Regions from separate parts of the Peribacillus asahii genome, predicted to be linked through region 1. Evidence: riboswitches for the same ligand, from Rfam matches in the RefSeq annotation. Region 1 holds a riboswitch; each other region holds the start of a gene.
What was found. A riboswitch is a leader RNA that binds a small molecule or an ion and turns the genes downstream of it on or off. The one in region 1 is predicted to bind cyclic di-AMP.

Region 1 (4,222 bases):
TGTTTTCTAGGGAAAATTCAGAGGATATGTAGTTGATTTCTAGTTTTTCAAGTTGTTTATCTGCTTTAATTTGGGATGTCTCAACATTGATAGGGGATTGTTCCTTCCCGTTTATACATGCAGAGTTTAGAGGATCTAACTCACCCCAATGTTCTGGTCCTGTTTCTCCTTTGTAAGACCAATCCGTTTCATGATGTACAGTTGTTGACGTTTCTGTGGATTCTTCTTTTTGAAGCTTTTCTTCCTTGGTTGATTCGGTTACTCCTGAAGAACAACCAGCTAATGATAGAGAAATAAAAGTTGTTAACAGGGTAAAGCTTAATTTACGACCTTTCATTTTGAACCCCCTTATTCTATTTTGTGTCATAATTTATAACACTAGTCACTAAATTAATATAATTTATATATATTTTCAACTAATATTTTGAAAAATAGGAATTATTGACTAGTGTTTTTTAAAAAGGCTGTGTTAAACAATATTGTTGATCAAATGGGTAGGAGCCAAAAATGAACAGCGTCCTATAACAAAGCTCTTTTAAAAAGTAACTATATTAATAAAAATCATGATAAAATAAGTAGACATCATAGTTGAGGTGGTAGTATGTTAGGAAATGAAAATGAACAGTGTCCAACTTTTCTACTTGTAGACGGGATGGCGCTTTTATTTAGAGCTTTTTATGGAACAGCTGTTACAGGACAGTTTATGATTAATTCAAAAGGTGTACCGACCAATGCAGTGCAAGGGTTTTTAAAGCATATGCTAACGGCAACTAATCATTTTAAGCCAAGCCATGTGGCGGTTTGTTGGGATATGGGCAGTCATACGTTTCGAAATGAACTGTTTGATGGGTATAAGGCGAATCGTTCGGATGCACCAGTGGAAATGATTCCACAGTTTGATTTAGCGAAGGAAGTAGTTCAAGCCTTTGATATTCCGAATATTGGACTAGCCGGTTTTGAAGCGGATGATTGTATTGGAACGATTGCGAAGGCGTCAGCTAAGGATAGTCGTGTAGGCATCTTAACGGGAGATCAAGATATGCTGCAGCTGTTAGATGAGCATATTTCTGTTGTGTTATTGAAAAAAGGCTTTGGTAATTATGATGTGCATAATCCTCATAGTTTTTATGAATGGAAAGGGATTAAGCCGAGGCAAATGATTGATTTAAAAGCGTTAATGGGCGATACAGCAGATAACTATCCAGGTGTAAAAGGAATTGGTGAAAAAACAGCGTTAAAATTATTAATGGAGTATGAAAGTATCGAAGGAATTTTAGAAAATTTATCTTCATTAACGAAGGGGCAGCGGGCGAAAATTGAAGCAGAGCTTGAGATGCTTCATTTATCCCGAAAGCTTGCTGAAATTAAATGTGATGTACCAATTTCTTGCTCGCTTGATGAGGCGTATTTTCAATATGATGACGAAAAGGTACGGTATATGCTAGAGACGCATGAATTTCGATCGGTTTTACGTATGTTATAAGAGGGCAGGAGCTTCAGAATAGAAGCTCCTATTTTTTGTATTATTGATCATATATGTAAAATGATGTAGTAAGAGAAGAGTATTATATATTGTTTATCATTAAACATTTAGGAGGGAAGACAATAGTATTATAGAAACATAGGAAGTATAGGTCATAATAAAATTTTTATTTACTTTTCGAATTCACAGCAGTATGCTAATCACAGTTTCATATTTCTAAATCGCTGAAACCGTTTGGTGCGGGGGAACCATTATTAGAATTGGTTAACAATTCAAGGGGTGAATCCTTTCAAGGTAGGGCTACTCAAAGGTCCGAATCCGACAGCTAACCTCGTAAGCGTTATATGAGAAGGAAGGTGGAGCTTGTGAGACAAAAAAATTGATGTCTACAGGTCTATTTAACTTTGACTTGTAGGCATTTTTGCATTTTGTAAAAGATTTTTTCATTTAACTAGGTAATATACAACTACATTTATGTTCGGTGGTGATTCTTAGTGATGGCCTCTATAAAAAGATTTTTAATTGGGCGGCCTTTAAAATCAACGGCAGCCGGGGAACAAAAGCTTAACAAAACAAAAGCTTTGGCTATATTATCTTCTGATGCTTTGTCTTCTGTTGCATATGGTCCCGAACAAATATTGCTTGTGCTAATTACAGTGGGTGTCACTGCATTTTGGTATTCCATTCCTATCGCTGTAGGAGTATTGCTTCTGTTAACGGCTTTAATTTTGTCTTATCGACAAATTATCTTTGCGTATCCTCATGGAGGGGGAGCGTATGTTGTTTCAAAGAATAATTTAGGTGTGAATGCAGGATTGATAGCTGGAGGTTCCTTATTAGTTGATTATATTTTAACTGTGGCTGTAAGTGTGTCTGCTGGGACGGATGCTATTACATCTGCTTTTCCTAGTTTGCATACACATAATGTGGTGATAGCCATCCTTTTTGTACTATTTCTTACTATCCTGAACTTAAGAGGGGTAACAGAGTCAGCTTCCATATTAGCTTATCCGGTGTATTTATTCGTTTTAGCGTTATTCATTCTGATTGGTGTAGGGATATACAAAATCTTGATGGGGGAAGTGTCTTCTGACTTACGTACTCCAATGGGCACACCGGTAGCAGGAATCAGTTTATTTATCCTTCTTAGAGCATTTGCATCAGGTGGTTCTGCGTTGACAGGAGTTGAAGCCATTTCTAATGCGATTCCAAACTTTAAAGAGCCAGCTCCTAATAACGCTGCCAAAACGTTAATTTTAATGGGTTCCTTACTTGCTGTGTTATTTACAGGCATTGTATTTCTAGCCTATTATTTAAGCATTGTTCCGAGTGTAGAGGTAACAGTTGTCTCGCAAATTGCTGAAGAGATATTTGGACGAAATTTCATGTATTTCTTTATTCAAGGAGCAACAGCTTTAATATTAATCCTTGCTGCCAATACAGGCTATTCTGCTTTTCCTTTGCTGGCTGTCAATCTCGCAAAGGATAAGTTTATACCAAGGATGTTTACAATTAGAGGCGATCGATTAGGATATTCGAATGGAATTATCATATTAGGACTTGCTTCCATCGTCTTAATAATCGCTTTTGAAGGGCATACAGAAAATCTTATTCCGCTTTATGCAGTAGGAGTATTTATTCCATTTACGTTGTCTCAGACCGGAATGATGGTTAAATGGATTCGTGAAAAGCCAAAAGGATGGGTTTTTAAGTTAATCATTAACTCCATTGGTGCTGTTATTAGTTTGATTGTTACCATCATATTCTTTTTAACTAAATTTACTCAGGTTTGGCCGGTTTTAGTTTTTTTACCTATCATCATTCTCGTTTTTCATCGAATTAGAAAGCATTATGATGCAGTAGGTGAGCAGCTAAGGGTTACGTCTTGTGAACCTGCTGTACCAATCGAAGGGAATGTAATCATTGTACCTGTCGCTGGCATTACTCATGTGGTGGAGAATTCATTAAACTATGCAAAATCCCTTTCAGCAGAACAGATTATAGCTGTTTACGTTTCTTTTGAACGAGAAGATGAAAAGAAGTTTGAGGATAATTGGAAGAAATGGCAACCTGATGTGAGACTTGTAACTTTACACTCACATTACAGAAGCATCATAGGTCCATTAACTAAATTCATTGATACCATTGAACATAAAGCGAGTGAAGCAAACTATCGGGTTACAGTCGTTATACCACAATTTATACCAAGGAAAGGCTGGCACAATATTCTTCATAACCAATCAAGTTTACTGATTCGTACTTCCTTGCTTTATCGAAGAAATGTCATTATCACGACTGTACCTTATCATTTGAAAAAGTAAAATATATTCGAGCGATACAATAGCTGTTACTTTGAATAGAGCGAACGTATTGAATGAGTAAAGTGATAAAAAATCTTTTTCATTGTAGCAAGTCTACTAGAGCTTTAAATACCATTTTGTTCAGAAGTAAAGTTTACTCTGAACAAAGTGGTATTTCTCATGTTTAGTATTAATTTTTATTAGATAAACGATAGGAAAAAGTCAAATTTTGCGGTAAGATGAAGGAAAAAGTGTACGGAGAAGGTGGAAGATTGGCTTGGTCGACTGAAGAGTATATTACATATTTAGAAGGAAAAGGTTTTTCTTTTGGTGAAGACATGATTGGTTTTATTTATTTTGGAAAACAGTATACGAAAGCTAGTGATTCTTTAGTTAATATTGCGATTGAACTAACATTAAAGGTGCAAAAAAAGTTCGA
Region 2 (4,222 bases), 1.5 Mb from region 1:
AATTGACTTAATGCAATGGTGCCCGTATTGTACACTTTACTAACACCTTGGAATGAAACGACTTCGTTTGGATTTGTGCTCAATATTTTCCCCTCCTGAAAAATCACATTATTTGTTTATGTTTATAAATGTTATATTATATTACATTGTATGTGATATAATACTTATTTTATTGTGTTGTAGTTCATTTGTCATTAGCAAAAACAAACAAATCGAAGTGAATATTTTAGTTACTATCACTAATTGCATGTTATAAAATATTACATTTCGGGTTTTTGGAAAGTGAAAAATCTATCATTTTCACTGAAAGAGTACCCCTTCCTCAAGGAGTGTGAAGGGCGGTGAATTTCAGTTTGCAAAGTAAAAGGTGGATAGGAACTTTTACGAAGCAGATGTTAATCCTTTTTGAATTAATTCGTACACAGCTCCCACAAAGGAAGAAATAAGACTCTTTTGTTGATAGGCTTTGATTTGTTTAATTAGGTCAACTGGAAATTCGGTTAATTTAAGTTTGTTTTCCAAATAATAGAACGTTCGTAATGGTGTATACTGTAAATATATCATTTGTAAACATATACTAAATATATATAGGAAGGAGGGGATAACAATGGAACACACGCCATATAAAACGTATCAAATATGGATTAAAAAAGGACATCGTTTATTTTCGTATTTTCAAATGATGTGTGAACATGCAAAAAACTTATATAATACGAGTAATTTTTACTATCGGCAAGTATATACCGCTCTTACCAGCAATAAACCTCTTCATCCTTTACAAGAAGAAGTGTTACAGGTTATTCATACACATATAGGTCGAATGAATGATATTCAACTTCAAGCTTACCAAAAGCGAGTAGCGAAAGAACAAATGAAACCAGTGGACGAACGAAAAGAAGTGAAAGCGAATTTGTTTACGAAACCGACAAACGAACATCCGTATATCAACTATGCATTTTTAGATTGTTTATTTAAGGTTAGTAAACAATCCGATTATCTTTCATTACCGATTCAAAGTAGTCAACACGTCATGAAGACTATGTTTCAAAACTGGAAATCGTTTTTTGCTTCTTTATCCGATTATCGAAAAAATCCTCATAAATATAAAGGGAAACCACGTATTCCTAATTACAGTTCCTCTAAAGTGAAAGAAGTATTTTTCACTAATCAAGATTGTGTGATAAAGAATGACCGTTATTTAAAATTTCCTAAAACAAAAGAACAACTCAATATTGGAAAAATGGCTAGAATAAAAGGGAAACTTAAACAAGTTCGTGTCCTTCCCAAGTACGGTCAGTTTGTGGTAGAAGTTGTATGGGAGTGTTCTTTGCCTGAACCAACAGAAAAAGAGCCAACTCATTTCATGGGAATTGATCTAGGAATTGATAATCTAGCGACTGTAGTGGCTAATACAGGAATGAAGCCAGTTTTAATTAAAGGAAAACGTATCAAATCCATGAATCAGTATTACAACAAGCAAAAAGCCTATTATACGAGTATCCTTTGTCACGGAAAGTCATCCAATCAAGGGCAACATACGTCAAAAAAATTAGAACGATTGCATTTGAACCGTCACAAGCAAATCAAAGATTTATTCCACAAAGCGAGTCGTCATATTGTGAATCTTGCCTTACAAGAACAGGTAGACATAATTGTGATTGGACAGAACAAACAGTGGAAACAAGAATCGAATATAGGAAAACGAAATAATCAACAGTTTTGTTTTATTCCACATCGTTTATTGATTCAAATGATTGAATATAAAGCGATAGAGCATGGGATTCAAGTAGTTATTACGGAAGAATCCTATACATCTAAGGCTAGTTTTTTAGACCTTGATTTTCTGCCCACTTATGAGAAAGAAAAGACCTACTCATTCAGTGGAAAACGAATCAAACGTGGGCTATATAAGAGTGCAAAAGGAATTTTGATGAATGCTGATGTAAATGGGGCTTATAACATGATTCGAAAAGTAGTTCCAAATGCGTTTGCAAATGGAATAGAGGGGTTGAACGGTAGCCAATCCGTTAATGTGTCAACTCCCCTTGTGTTAAGCGTTCAGTAAGTAGGTTCGACACACAAGAAACCCCCACTTCAAGGAAGCTCGGTAGAGTGAGTAAGTGGGGGAGTATTCATAAGGTGAATGCTCTCAAATGTTCTTTACAACTTAATTTTGAAGGAGTAATATTACTTTCATGTAAAACCATATTTCTTTATTCGCTGAATCCTTTATGGAACGGGGGAACCAATTTTGTGGCGGTGTTTTCGTCGCTTGGGGTGAATCCTTTATGAAGAAGGTAGGGCTACTCTCATGGTCCGAATCCGACAGCTAACTCCGGAAGCGTGAAGAGAGAGGAAGTGATACTGGTGATCGAAAAAAATGATTCGGCCACGGGGTAATCCTCTGTGGTCTTTTTGGTGCGTTCTATATAAAGAGATTGTAATAGAAGGGGAAAAATGAGATGAAAAAACAGTTTGTCGTGTTTGGGTTAGGTAGATTTGGAGGGAGCTTAGTTAAGGAATTCCATTCAATTGGAGTGGAAGTGATGGCGATTGATAAAGATGAAAGTAAAATAGATGAATATGCAGCCTTTGCTACTTATGCTGTCGTAGCTAATGGCATAGACGAGATGAGTTTAAAATCTTTAGGTGTGAGAAATTTTGATGTCGCTTTCGTCTCTTTAGGTGATGATATTGAAGCTAGTATTTTAACGTGCTTACTTTTGAAGGAAATGGGGGTTCCTCAAGTTTGGGCAAAAGCTCAAAATATGTATCATCATAAAGTGTTAGAAAAGGTTGGAGTCGATCGAGTGATTCATCCTGAAAGAGATATGGCGCAGCGAATTGCTCATCATATCGCATCCGAAAAAATTATTGATTATATTCAATTATCGGAGGAGTATAGTATTGTCGAAATCGTGGCGTCGCATAAAATTGATAAAAAGTCATTGATGGATTTAGATATTCGCGCAAAATACCGCTGCAATATTATCGGGATTCAACGTGGAAAAGACATTAATGTGGCTCCGCTTGCTGAAGAACAAATTTGCCAAGGAGACACATTAATTGTGATTGGACATAACAAAGATATTGCAAAATTAGAGGCGCAAGGCGTGTAACAAGCACTATACATTTGAAATGAATGCTTACTGAAACGCTTGTATTAAACCGTTTTATCCCACACCTAATGGGAAGTAAGCTCCCCACCTCAAGCTTGCGAGAAGAAAAAAGAGAGATGAGGGAATTCCCTCATTAATAGCTGCGGTTCTTAGCTCCTCGAGGTCATAAGCGGTCATGCTCTATGGCAAACTGCGTCATGCTGCCTTTCATCTGCTTGTCGGGGCTGAACAGTCGTCTTTCAGCTTTTGGCATAGTAGACCTGTCTATAGGAATAATTGCTGACTTCTCTATTGTTGAAAAATGAATCATTGTAGGAGTTAGGGGATTTGGTAAAGTAGGTCCGCTTACCCTCGTCTATTTGCTGATAACAACAAAAAAGTGAGTATCAAATATCCTAGTAAAGATATATAGACCGTATGAAAAAATATACAAATAGAAACAAGCAGTGAATGTTTTCGCTGCTTGTTTCTATTTGTATGGGAATGTTCGGAAGATTAATATATGAAAATCAGTGTATGGAAGATATAGGGTGAGCTAAATCAAAAGTTCTATTATTTTTATAATAATTAATAAAAATAAGAAAATGGTACGTTATAGCGCTTATGTAAGTATATTCAAAAACTAGTAAAAATGAATTATTTTCCTTTATTTATATAATAAACCAGAAAAAAATATTTGCTATCTATTCCTTGTATATCAAGGCCTTGAATCATTAAGCCTAGCTCAATAGGTTTATTTTTCCTTTTTATTAGGGATAAATATCCTGTTTTGGAAGGGGGGATTTAGGTAGATTTAATATGAGAGAAGAAATGATACATATTATAGTCTAGTTTAGGAAGGGGTTCTTTTTTTGAAAAAATGGGTATTATTCTCCGTTGTATCAGTATTTATTTTCCTTTTATCTGCATGTTCAGATTCGGGTGAAAAGGCTTCAACTGAAAAGAGTAAAGGGTTGGAGGCTTCTATTGAAAGCGCTAGTTATATTGTTTCAGAGAGTGATGATGGGGTTTCTGAAAATGAGAACTTAGCTATAATGGCTATTCATTTAAAAGTTAAAAATTTATCAGATTCTCCAATGCGATTATCAGGGTATGATGGGATT
Region 3 (4,222 bases), 2.2 Mb from region 1:
AATCGAATATAACGTTTCACTGCAGAAACATACAATAAAGTACTCCAAACTACTTGAATAGCCAAGTAATGAGCAATGACCATTGCCCATCGTTTTTGGGTTGAAAGCGCCTTATAAAACGCATCACTAATATTAAAATATACATTTAATAAGACCACAGTGTATATAGGCCTCCACCAATATACTTTATAAATATTTAGTCGTAAAAATAAGTTCTCAATACAATAATAAAAAAGGCTGAAACTAATTTTCCACTTCCAGTTTTTGTTCAGTAAGGTTAGAAAAGTAGCTGTAATTGGTACATAAATCGCTTGAGAGAAGATTGCTCCTAAGACTGAATCAAAAGCACGCTTTTTCATAATTGACGGTTTGTATCTATAACCATGAAATAAGTTGAGAACCAGATACTCAAATAAATAAGCAAAACCCATATTTGATAATAGTAAAATCCACGTATCCTTTTGTTTTTTACGTTTTAACACTAGCAAAAACATACCTAAGTGAATAACTGCTAACAACCAAAAAGGGATTGAGTTCTTATTGAAACATTTTTTCTTTTTTCCCATTCTTTACACCGTTTTACTTTTTGACATTTATTTTTATTATTGTTCATTTGAAGGAAAATATTTATCAAAGGATGCTATTGTGGAAAAGAAATAAAGCGAACAGTGCCAGGCACTGTTCGCTTATTGTCCTATATTCGCAAATTTAGCAATATCCTCTTTCTTCCCAATCATCACTAATAAATCTTCCTTGTGAATAATACGATCTGGAGAAGGAGAAATAATAATATCTCCTTCTCTAACGATAGCAATAACACTGACATTATATTGGGCACGAATGTCAAGGTCACGCAGACTTTTTTCAGCCATTTTTAAAGGAATCATAATCTCCTCTATACTGTGTTCTTTTGATAACTCAATATAGTTCAACATATTTGGTGATAGGAGCTGATTGGCCACACGTTCTCCCATGTCTCTCTCAGGATAGATAATCCAATCAGCCCCTACTTTCTCTAAAACCTGCCCATGTCGCTTTCCAAGAGCCTTTGCAATGACTTTTTTAACCCCTAGCTCTTTAAGTAGTGAAACAGTTAAAATGCTAGATTGCATATCATTTCCAATGGCTACGATTACACAATCAAAATTGCTTATCCCAATCGCTCTAAGTGCCTTCGTTTCTGTCGCATCAGCCACTACTGCATGAGTGACGAATAATTCAGCATCCTCGACTTTTTCCTCATTTGCATCAATTCCTAGCACCTCTTGTCCAGCCTCATATAGTCTTCGAGCTACACTTGTTCCAAATCTCCCTAAACCAATTACAGCATATTGTTTTATAGCCATTTCCATCTACACTCCCTGAATTTAATTAACCAATCATTATATTTCCTTTAATATGACGGAAAGTATCTGATTTACGTCTCTTTGTAATAGCAAAAGCAACTGTTAAAGGACCTAATCTTCCTGCAAACATCGTGAAAATGATAAGTATACGACCAATAGAAGATAGCTCTGGAGTTAATCCCATGGACAGTCCCACTGTACCAAACGCAGAAGTAGCTTCAAATAAATACATCATAAAATCGTGACCGGGTTCTGTAATGCTAAGCGCCATAGTCATGAATACAACAATGCTCAATCCGCACAAAGCAACTGTCAGTGCTTTTAATATCGTTTCAGTCACAATTCTGCGCCTAAATAAGACAACATCTTCTTTTCCTTTAATTTGAGACCATACGGTAGCTACTAAAACAGCAAAGGTCGTTATTTTAATTCCTCCAGCTGTGGATCCTGAACCTGCTCCAATAAACATAAGAAAAGTGATTAAGAACAAAGTAGAATGTGTTAAATCTCCAATTGGTAATGTATTAGAACCTGCCGTCCTTGGAGTCACTGCTTGAAACAATGAACCTAATACTTTTCCAGTTTCGGATAAAGGCCCTAATGTCTTAGCATTTCCATATTCAAATATGAAGATTAACAAGGTTGCCCCTACTGTTAGAATAACGGTTGCTAGTAATACTACCTTCGTATGCACAGATAAGCGGCGAGTATTACGGTATTCATAAAGTTCGTTCATCACAATAAATCCTAATCCACCGAGTGTGATGAGAGCGCATACGGTTAAGACGACAATAGGATCATCTACATAAGGAGTTAAACTCCGAAATTCTCCCATTAAATCAAAACCGGCATTATTGAAATTGGATATAGTATGGAAAAATCCAAAATAGATGGCTTTACCTAATGGCATATCGTAAGAAAAACGAATCGATAAAATGATCCCACCGACAAGTTCAATCACTGCGGTGAATATCAATATTCTTTTTACTAATCTTACAAGCCCCGTAATGGATACGTTATTGAAAGCCTCCTTCAATAGCAGCCTTTCTTTTAAAGAGATTTTTTTACCTAACAGCAAAAATAAAAAAGTTGCAAATGTCATAAATCCTAATCCACCGATTTGAATGAGTGTTAAAATGACCAATTCACCAAACATAGAAAATGTATCCCCAGTATCTACGACGACAAGCCCTGTTACACATGTAGCAGATGTAGCAGTAAATAAAGCATTTAAAAATGAGAGACCCTTTCCATCCTCAGTGGCAATGGGAAGAGTCAATAAAAAGGCTCCGATAAGGATGACAGTTGCAAAACCTAATACAAGGACTTTTGGAGGGTTAACCTCTTTTATTTTTTTCATCGTTATCTCCTAACTGACCTCATAAAAAAATTTAGTATCCAGTTTACTTTTTCCATTACTGTATCTAAATATTTGTCCCACAGTTATTAAGATAAAGATGGGCTGAACATGGAAAAAGACCGATGTATACTTTCTCTGAGGTGAACAATACGATTCACTTATTGAATAAGCTTTTAAGTACTCGTTACTCTATTTAACGCCTAGTAAGCTATACAGCTTTCTTTGCTATATGTTTTCAAAGCAGCCTCTAATTATAGGCATAATAAAAAGACCTACAAATATATCAGGCTGCCATTTTGTTTTAAACACAACAAAAAAGCCTCCTGAATTAAGGCGGTCTTATACCCCCTTTCGCTTTAACCGACGAAGTTAGCTGACGGGTAGGATGGCGAAAGAGTTTCTCATCCCTTCTACAATGGCAGAATTAACCCCAAAATAATGGGTCCTCCGTTCTCAGATGATTCTGAGATTAGGCCGATATGAAATTTTTGATTTAATGCGATCATTCTACGCCTGCCATATATGCATTGTAAATCCCTTAAATATACAAAAAATGGCCAAAATAAACCATATACGTTCATTATTGGCCAAAAACAACACTAAAACACTGTTTCTCATGATATTTCTAGATGTTTTGAGATATTCAATAGTTTGTAAGAAGGTTATATTAGTAGATTTAAGATAAAGTTTGATCATTTGCAATAAAAATAGAACCGATACCGATCACCTGAAATTGAACTTTCGTTATGGTGTATGACGACATGTTGAATTTTATAAGTCATATAATTTCGTGAAAGCATCGAAATTTTCGCTAAATGTTTAAAAGATGGTCTTACGACCGAATTTGTCAGGTAGGCTGATTGAGTACTCCCTGGCATTCTCGCTTTATTTAGCGCTTGAATCATTTGTTCAGCAGTCCCTATTCCTACTCCATGTGCAAAATAGGCACCATCTTCGAGAACAACCGCATTTTCTCCTCTCCACCAAGGGGTTTCTGGATGAAATTCCGGATTATTAAAATAAACAACATCTCCGGGTAAGAAATAATCCGTATTAATCAGTTGTATGCCGAGTTCAGGATCAGCATGCCAACTGTATAAATAGAGGTCTTGGAATATCCGATTAAATACATATTCGCCCAGACTGTTTAAAACGGCATGATAATAGATAATCACTTTTGCCGTGGCACATTCAAACGCATACAGTACACTGTTGTTGTAAATGTCTTGAATCGCATCAGATGGCCTTACACCATGCTTCAGTTGGAATCCGCCGACATTTGTCAAATACCAGTATTCGGGATTACAACGAGACTTGGAAAAGGGTTCGAACTGAGCATAACCTTGATTCATGGCTCTTGCACTTGCTATGATGTTTTTGCGTAATTTCAGTTCAAACGATAACTCATCGAGGGACTGATACGAATAAACGACCGGATGTTCATGCATTTGTTGAACAATTACACTTTCCATACTACCAGAAGGCCACATGCTACTTTGTTGAAAATTCATCCCCG
Region 4 (4,222 bases), 800 kb from region 1:
ATAAATCCATACATTGTCATCCTTATTGTACTAAACTGCTCCGTTACTTTAAGTACAAAGTTTCACGATCTCTCCTGAACTTTAACCTAGACATCTAGGTGTTATTCAACAATATGGCCCTTTAATTGAACAATACAGCTGAAGTTTAAGGGCCAAAAGAAAAACCCTATATTAATACAGGGTTTTATCAAACTTTGTTTTAAATTATCGAACTTTTTTTACAAATTATCAATCTTTATTTTAAATTAACAACAGTATAACCTTATAAATTCCTCTTCCACTAAACTGCTTCTTTACTTGAATAAAAAAAGTAACCTTCTTTTATGAAAAATCGCACAAGTTAAATTAAGAAGGGAGTTGCGTAAGCAACTCCAAACTATCTTTATGGACACGAAGCCCACATTTTATTATTTTTTTAAATGATAAGGTACAGTGGTGATTACCACTTTTTTTCGAAACAACAAGAACGAACGAATCAGTATACTTGATTGGTTATGAAGAATATTGTGCCAGCCCTTCTTAGTAATAAATTGTGGGATGACCACTGTGACTTGGTAGTTCGCTTCACTAGCTTTATGTTCAATAGTATCAATAAATTTGGTAAGGGGATTAATGATACTCCTATAATGAGAGTGCAGTGTCACCAGTCTTACATCAGGTTGCCACTTCTTCCATTTCTCCTCAAACTTCTTCTCATCTTCTCTTTCAAATGCAACATACACAGCAATAATTTGTTCAGGAGAAAGAGATTTAGCATAATTTAAGGAATTCTCTACAACATGAGTCATACCAGCAACAGGCACTATCATAACATTACCTTCAATGGTCACAGATGGTTCACAAGTTGTAAGGCTAAGTTGGTCCCCAACAGCTTCATAATGCTTTCTAATTCGATGAAAGAGGAAAACAATGATAGGTAGAAAAATTAAGATTGACCAAACCTGTGAGAATTTTGTTAAAAAGAACATCATTGTGACCGTAAAGCTAATAACGGCACCCGTTGTATTAATTATAAATTTTGGAATCCAACCTTCGGGCTTTTCTCGCAGCCATTTAACCATCATTCCCGACTGAGACAAAGTAAATGGAAGGAATACTCCGACTGCATAAAGTGGAATAAGATGCTCTGTTTCTGCCTGAAAAGCAAGGATTAAAATAATAGAAGCAATTCCAAGTATGATGATTCCATTAGAATATCCTAATCGGTCTCCCCTAATCAGAAACATCCTTGGAATAAACTTATCTTTTGCAAGATTAACTGCCAGCAACGGGAAAGCAGAATAACCAGTATTTGCAGCAAGGATTAATATCAGTGCTGTAGTTCCTTGAATAAAGAAGTACATGAAATTTCGTCCGAAAGTTTCTTCGGCAATTTGGGAAACAACCGTTACCTCTCCACTTGGAGCAATTCCATAATAATAGGCTAAAAATACGATTCCTGAAAACAGTATGGCAAGCAAAGCTCCCATTGCCATTAATGTTTTAGCAGCATTATTAGGTGCTGGATCTTTAAAGTTAGGAATGGCATTCGATATGGCTTCAACCCCAGTTAAGGCAGAACTTCCTGAAGCAAATGCCTTTAAAAGAATAAACAAACTGATTCCAGTCACAGGTGTACCTACGGGACTGTGTAATTCAGGAGAAACCCCACCTGTGAGAATATGATAAATGCCCACACCAATTAAAATGAACAAGGCTAAAACGAATAAGTACACAGGGTAAGCTAATATGGAAGCAGATTCCGTTACTCCTCTTAAATTCAAAATCGTAAGGAAAATCACAAATACAATGGCAATTTCCACATTGTGATCATGTAGTGTAGGAAAGGCAGATGTTATAGCATCAGTACCAGCAGATACGCTCACAGCCACAGTAAGTATGTAGTCTACCAATAATGATCCCCCAGCGATTAAACCTGGATTTACCCCTAAATTACTCTTTGAAACAACATAGGCTCCCCCTCCATGAGGATAAGCAAAGATAATTTGTCTATATGACAATATGAGAGCTGTTAAAAGAATTAATACACCAATTGCGATAGGAATAGAATACCAAAATGCTACTGTACCTAACGTAACTAATACGATTAAAATTTGTTCAGGACCATATGCCACTGAAGATAAAGCATCAGAAGAAAGGATGGCTAATGCTTTGGTTTTGTTAAGTTTCTGTTCTCCTAATTCATTGGATTTCAAGGGTCGTCCAATTAAAAACCTTTTTATTGATGAAAACATTTATTACTCATCTCCAATAGTGTTCATACATTATATGTTGCTCATTTCCACAATAATTTCTCAAAAAGTTCCATATTCCCAAAAAAAAAGTGCCTACAAGTCATCGTTAAATAGACCTGTAGACACATCATTTTTTTTGCGTCACAAGCTCCACCTTCCTTCTCATATAACGCTTACGAGGTTAGCTGTCGGATTCGGACCTTTGAGTAGCCCTACCTTAAAAAAGGATTCACCCCTTGGATTAAGTATCAATCCACAAAAATGGTTCCCCCGTACCTAATGGTTTCAGCGATTTAGAAATTTGAAACTGTGATTATAATACTCTTGGTTTTAGCAAAAGTAAATGAATTTTATGTAAAGATTAAAATTTAGGGAAAAGGAAATATTAGTAATATAGATATTAATTCATACCTTAGGAAAAGATTTCAGAGATTGAATGCCAAAGGAGAAATTACATGTTCAAAGAAAATAAGCCCTTTTTAACTGATGAATTTTTAGATGAGTTAGCTAAAGAAATTAACCAGCAATATGGTGGTTACATACATGAACAAAATACGGAATCTATAAATAATGAGTAGAATATAGCCCCTTCTAAAAAGGTATCCCATAAATATTGAACACCAAGCCGCTTGTGTGCGGTTTTTTTGTTGAATAAAAAAATGAATCTTTTATGTCGCATTTGATTCAAATTGTGCAACAATTTTCAAACTAAAAACCATACTTAAAAAGGATGACCTAAAAATGGACATTTACTTAAGTTTAAAATACTTTATACTTTTTTTATTGTTGGAAGATATATGCTCCCAACAATAAAAAAATTTCTAGTGTATGTTCAAGAATTTTATGACAAGTTTTCAACTTCTTCCAAAATTTCCTTTTGTTTCCTCTCAAGAATACTTTGAGAAATCACTTCTTTTGAAACTAACTTCCCTAATTCGTGATATTGGTTATACAAAGATTCCCTTTTAGCATCTCTGAGTTGTTCTTCTTTGATTTGAGGATATAAGGAATATAGTTGATCTAATGCTTGATTATACTTCTTCAATTTTTCATTTTCGAGGTTCACTAAATCCTGATAGTCTTTTTCTGTTAATAAGGATTCTTCTTTCATATCTGACCACGTAGATATAGAAGTTTTACTACGATTAAGATTCGCAATTACTTCTTCATATTCCCAAATATGATTTTGTTTCTCAATAATGCCTAGTTTATTTATAAGTGATTTAATCGTTAACCCTTGAAATAATAGTGAAAAAATCACGACACTAAAAGTTAACACGATAATCTCTTCTCGTCCTTCGAATGTTCTAGGTAAGCTGAGGGCTAACGCAATGGAAAGACTTCCTTTTAATCCACCATAATTTAGAATGTGTTTCCAACTTGAAGGGATTTCTTTCAACCATGCTAAGCTTGCATAAACGGCTACACTTCTACCAATTAAGACAATAATAATACTAATGATAATCATTCCCCATTTTCCTTGCACATCGATTCGGGAAATTTCCAAGCCTACCATTAGGAAGATGATTGAATTTGCGATGAAGGCAATCACATCATAAAAATTATAAATATTTAGCTTAGTAACAGGTGACATCCCAATTTTCCCACCGTAATTTCCAAATAATAATCCGGCGACCACCACTGCAATGACACCACTCACATGTACCGTTTCCCCTATCAAAAATGAACCGAAGAACACGATGATTGATATGGCAATTTCTAGCGGATAATTATCAATCTTTTTAATGGAGATAGAACCGATATAGCCAATGATTAAACCAATAACCAATCCTCCGACAGCAAACTTCAAAAATAACAGTAGGCCTTGTCCGAATCCAGCAACCCCCATTTCCATATAAACTAAAAGATAAATGGAAGAAATTTTAAATAGCACTACTCCTACTCCATCGTTAAAGAGACTTTCACCTTCCATAATCGCATTCATCCTTTTATGAACACCTAATGGCTTAAAAATTTGTAAAACACTA

Region 2: linked by a shared signal. The riboswitch ahead of BAOM_RS08515 (potassium channel family protein) and the one ahead of BAOM_RS15895 (APC family permease) in region 1 are both predicted to bind cyclic di-AMP.
Region 3: linked by a shared signal. The riboswitch ahead of BAOM_RS05190 (TrkH family potassium uptake protein) and the one ahead of BAOM_RS15895 (APC family permease) in region 1 are both predicted to bind cyclic di-AMP.
Region 4: linked by a shared signal. The riboswitch ahead of BAOM_RS19860 (APC family permease) and the one ahead of BAOM_RS15895 (APC family permease) in region 1 are both predicted to bind cyclic di-AMP.

What each region holds. Positions count from the first base shown of each region.
Region 1 covers NZ_CP026095.1:3,224,573-3,228,794, reverse strand. Annotated here, with positions in the region: gene BAOM_RS15905 (carbonic anhydrase) at 1-337, opposite strand, end outside; gene BAOM_RS15900 (5'-3' exonuclease) at 602-1,483, shown strand; cyclic di-AMP (ydaO/yuaA leader) riboswitch at 1,696-1,839, shown strand; gene BAOM_RS15895 (APC family permease) at 1,978-3,804, shown strand; gene BAOM_RS15890 (DUF6123 family protein) at 4,056-4,222, shown strand, end outside.
Region 2 covers NZ_CP026095.1:1,750,078-1,754,299, forward strand. Annotated here, with positions in the region: gene BAOM_RS08500 (ABC transporter ATP-binding protein) at 1-83, opposite strand, end outside; gene BAOM_RS08510 (RNA-guided endonuclease InsQ/TnpB family protein) at 608-2,065, shown strand; cyclic di-AMP (ydaO/yuaA leader) riboswitch at 2,209-2,360, shown strand; gene BAOM_RS08515 (potassium channel family protein) at 2,463-3,119, shown strand; gene BAOM_RS08520 (DUF5105 domain-containing protein) at 3,971-4,222, shown strand, end outside.
Region 3 covers NZ_CP026095.1:1,038,982-1,043,203, reverse strand. Annotated here, with positions in the region: gene BAOM_RS05200 (hypothetical protein) at 1-566, opposite strand, end outside; gene BAOM_RS05195 (potassium channel family protein) at 687-1,346, opposite strand; gene BAOM_RS05190 (TrkH family potassium uptake protein) at 1,372-2,706, opposite strand; cyclic di-AMP (ydaO/yuaA leader) riboswitch at 3,050-3,192, opposite strand; gene BAOM_RS05185 (protein-glutamine gamma-glutamyltransferase) at 3,399-4,222, opposite strand, start outside.
Region 4 covers NZ_CP026095.1:4,021,999-4,026,220, forward strand. Annotated here, with positions in the region: gene BAOM_RS19860 (APC family permease) at 408-2,234, opposite strand; cyclic di-AMP (ydaO/yuaA leader) riboswitch at 2,389-2,535, opposite strand; gene BAOM_RS19865 (hypothetical protein) at 2,690-2,812, shown strand; gene BAOM_RS19870 (cation:proton antiporter) at 3,076-4,222, opposite strand, start outside.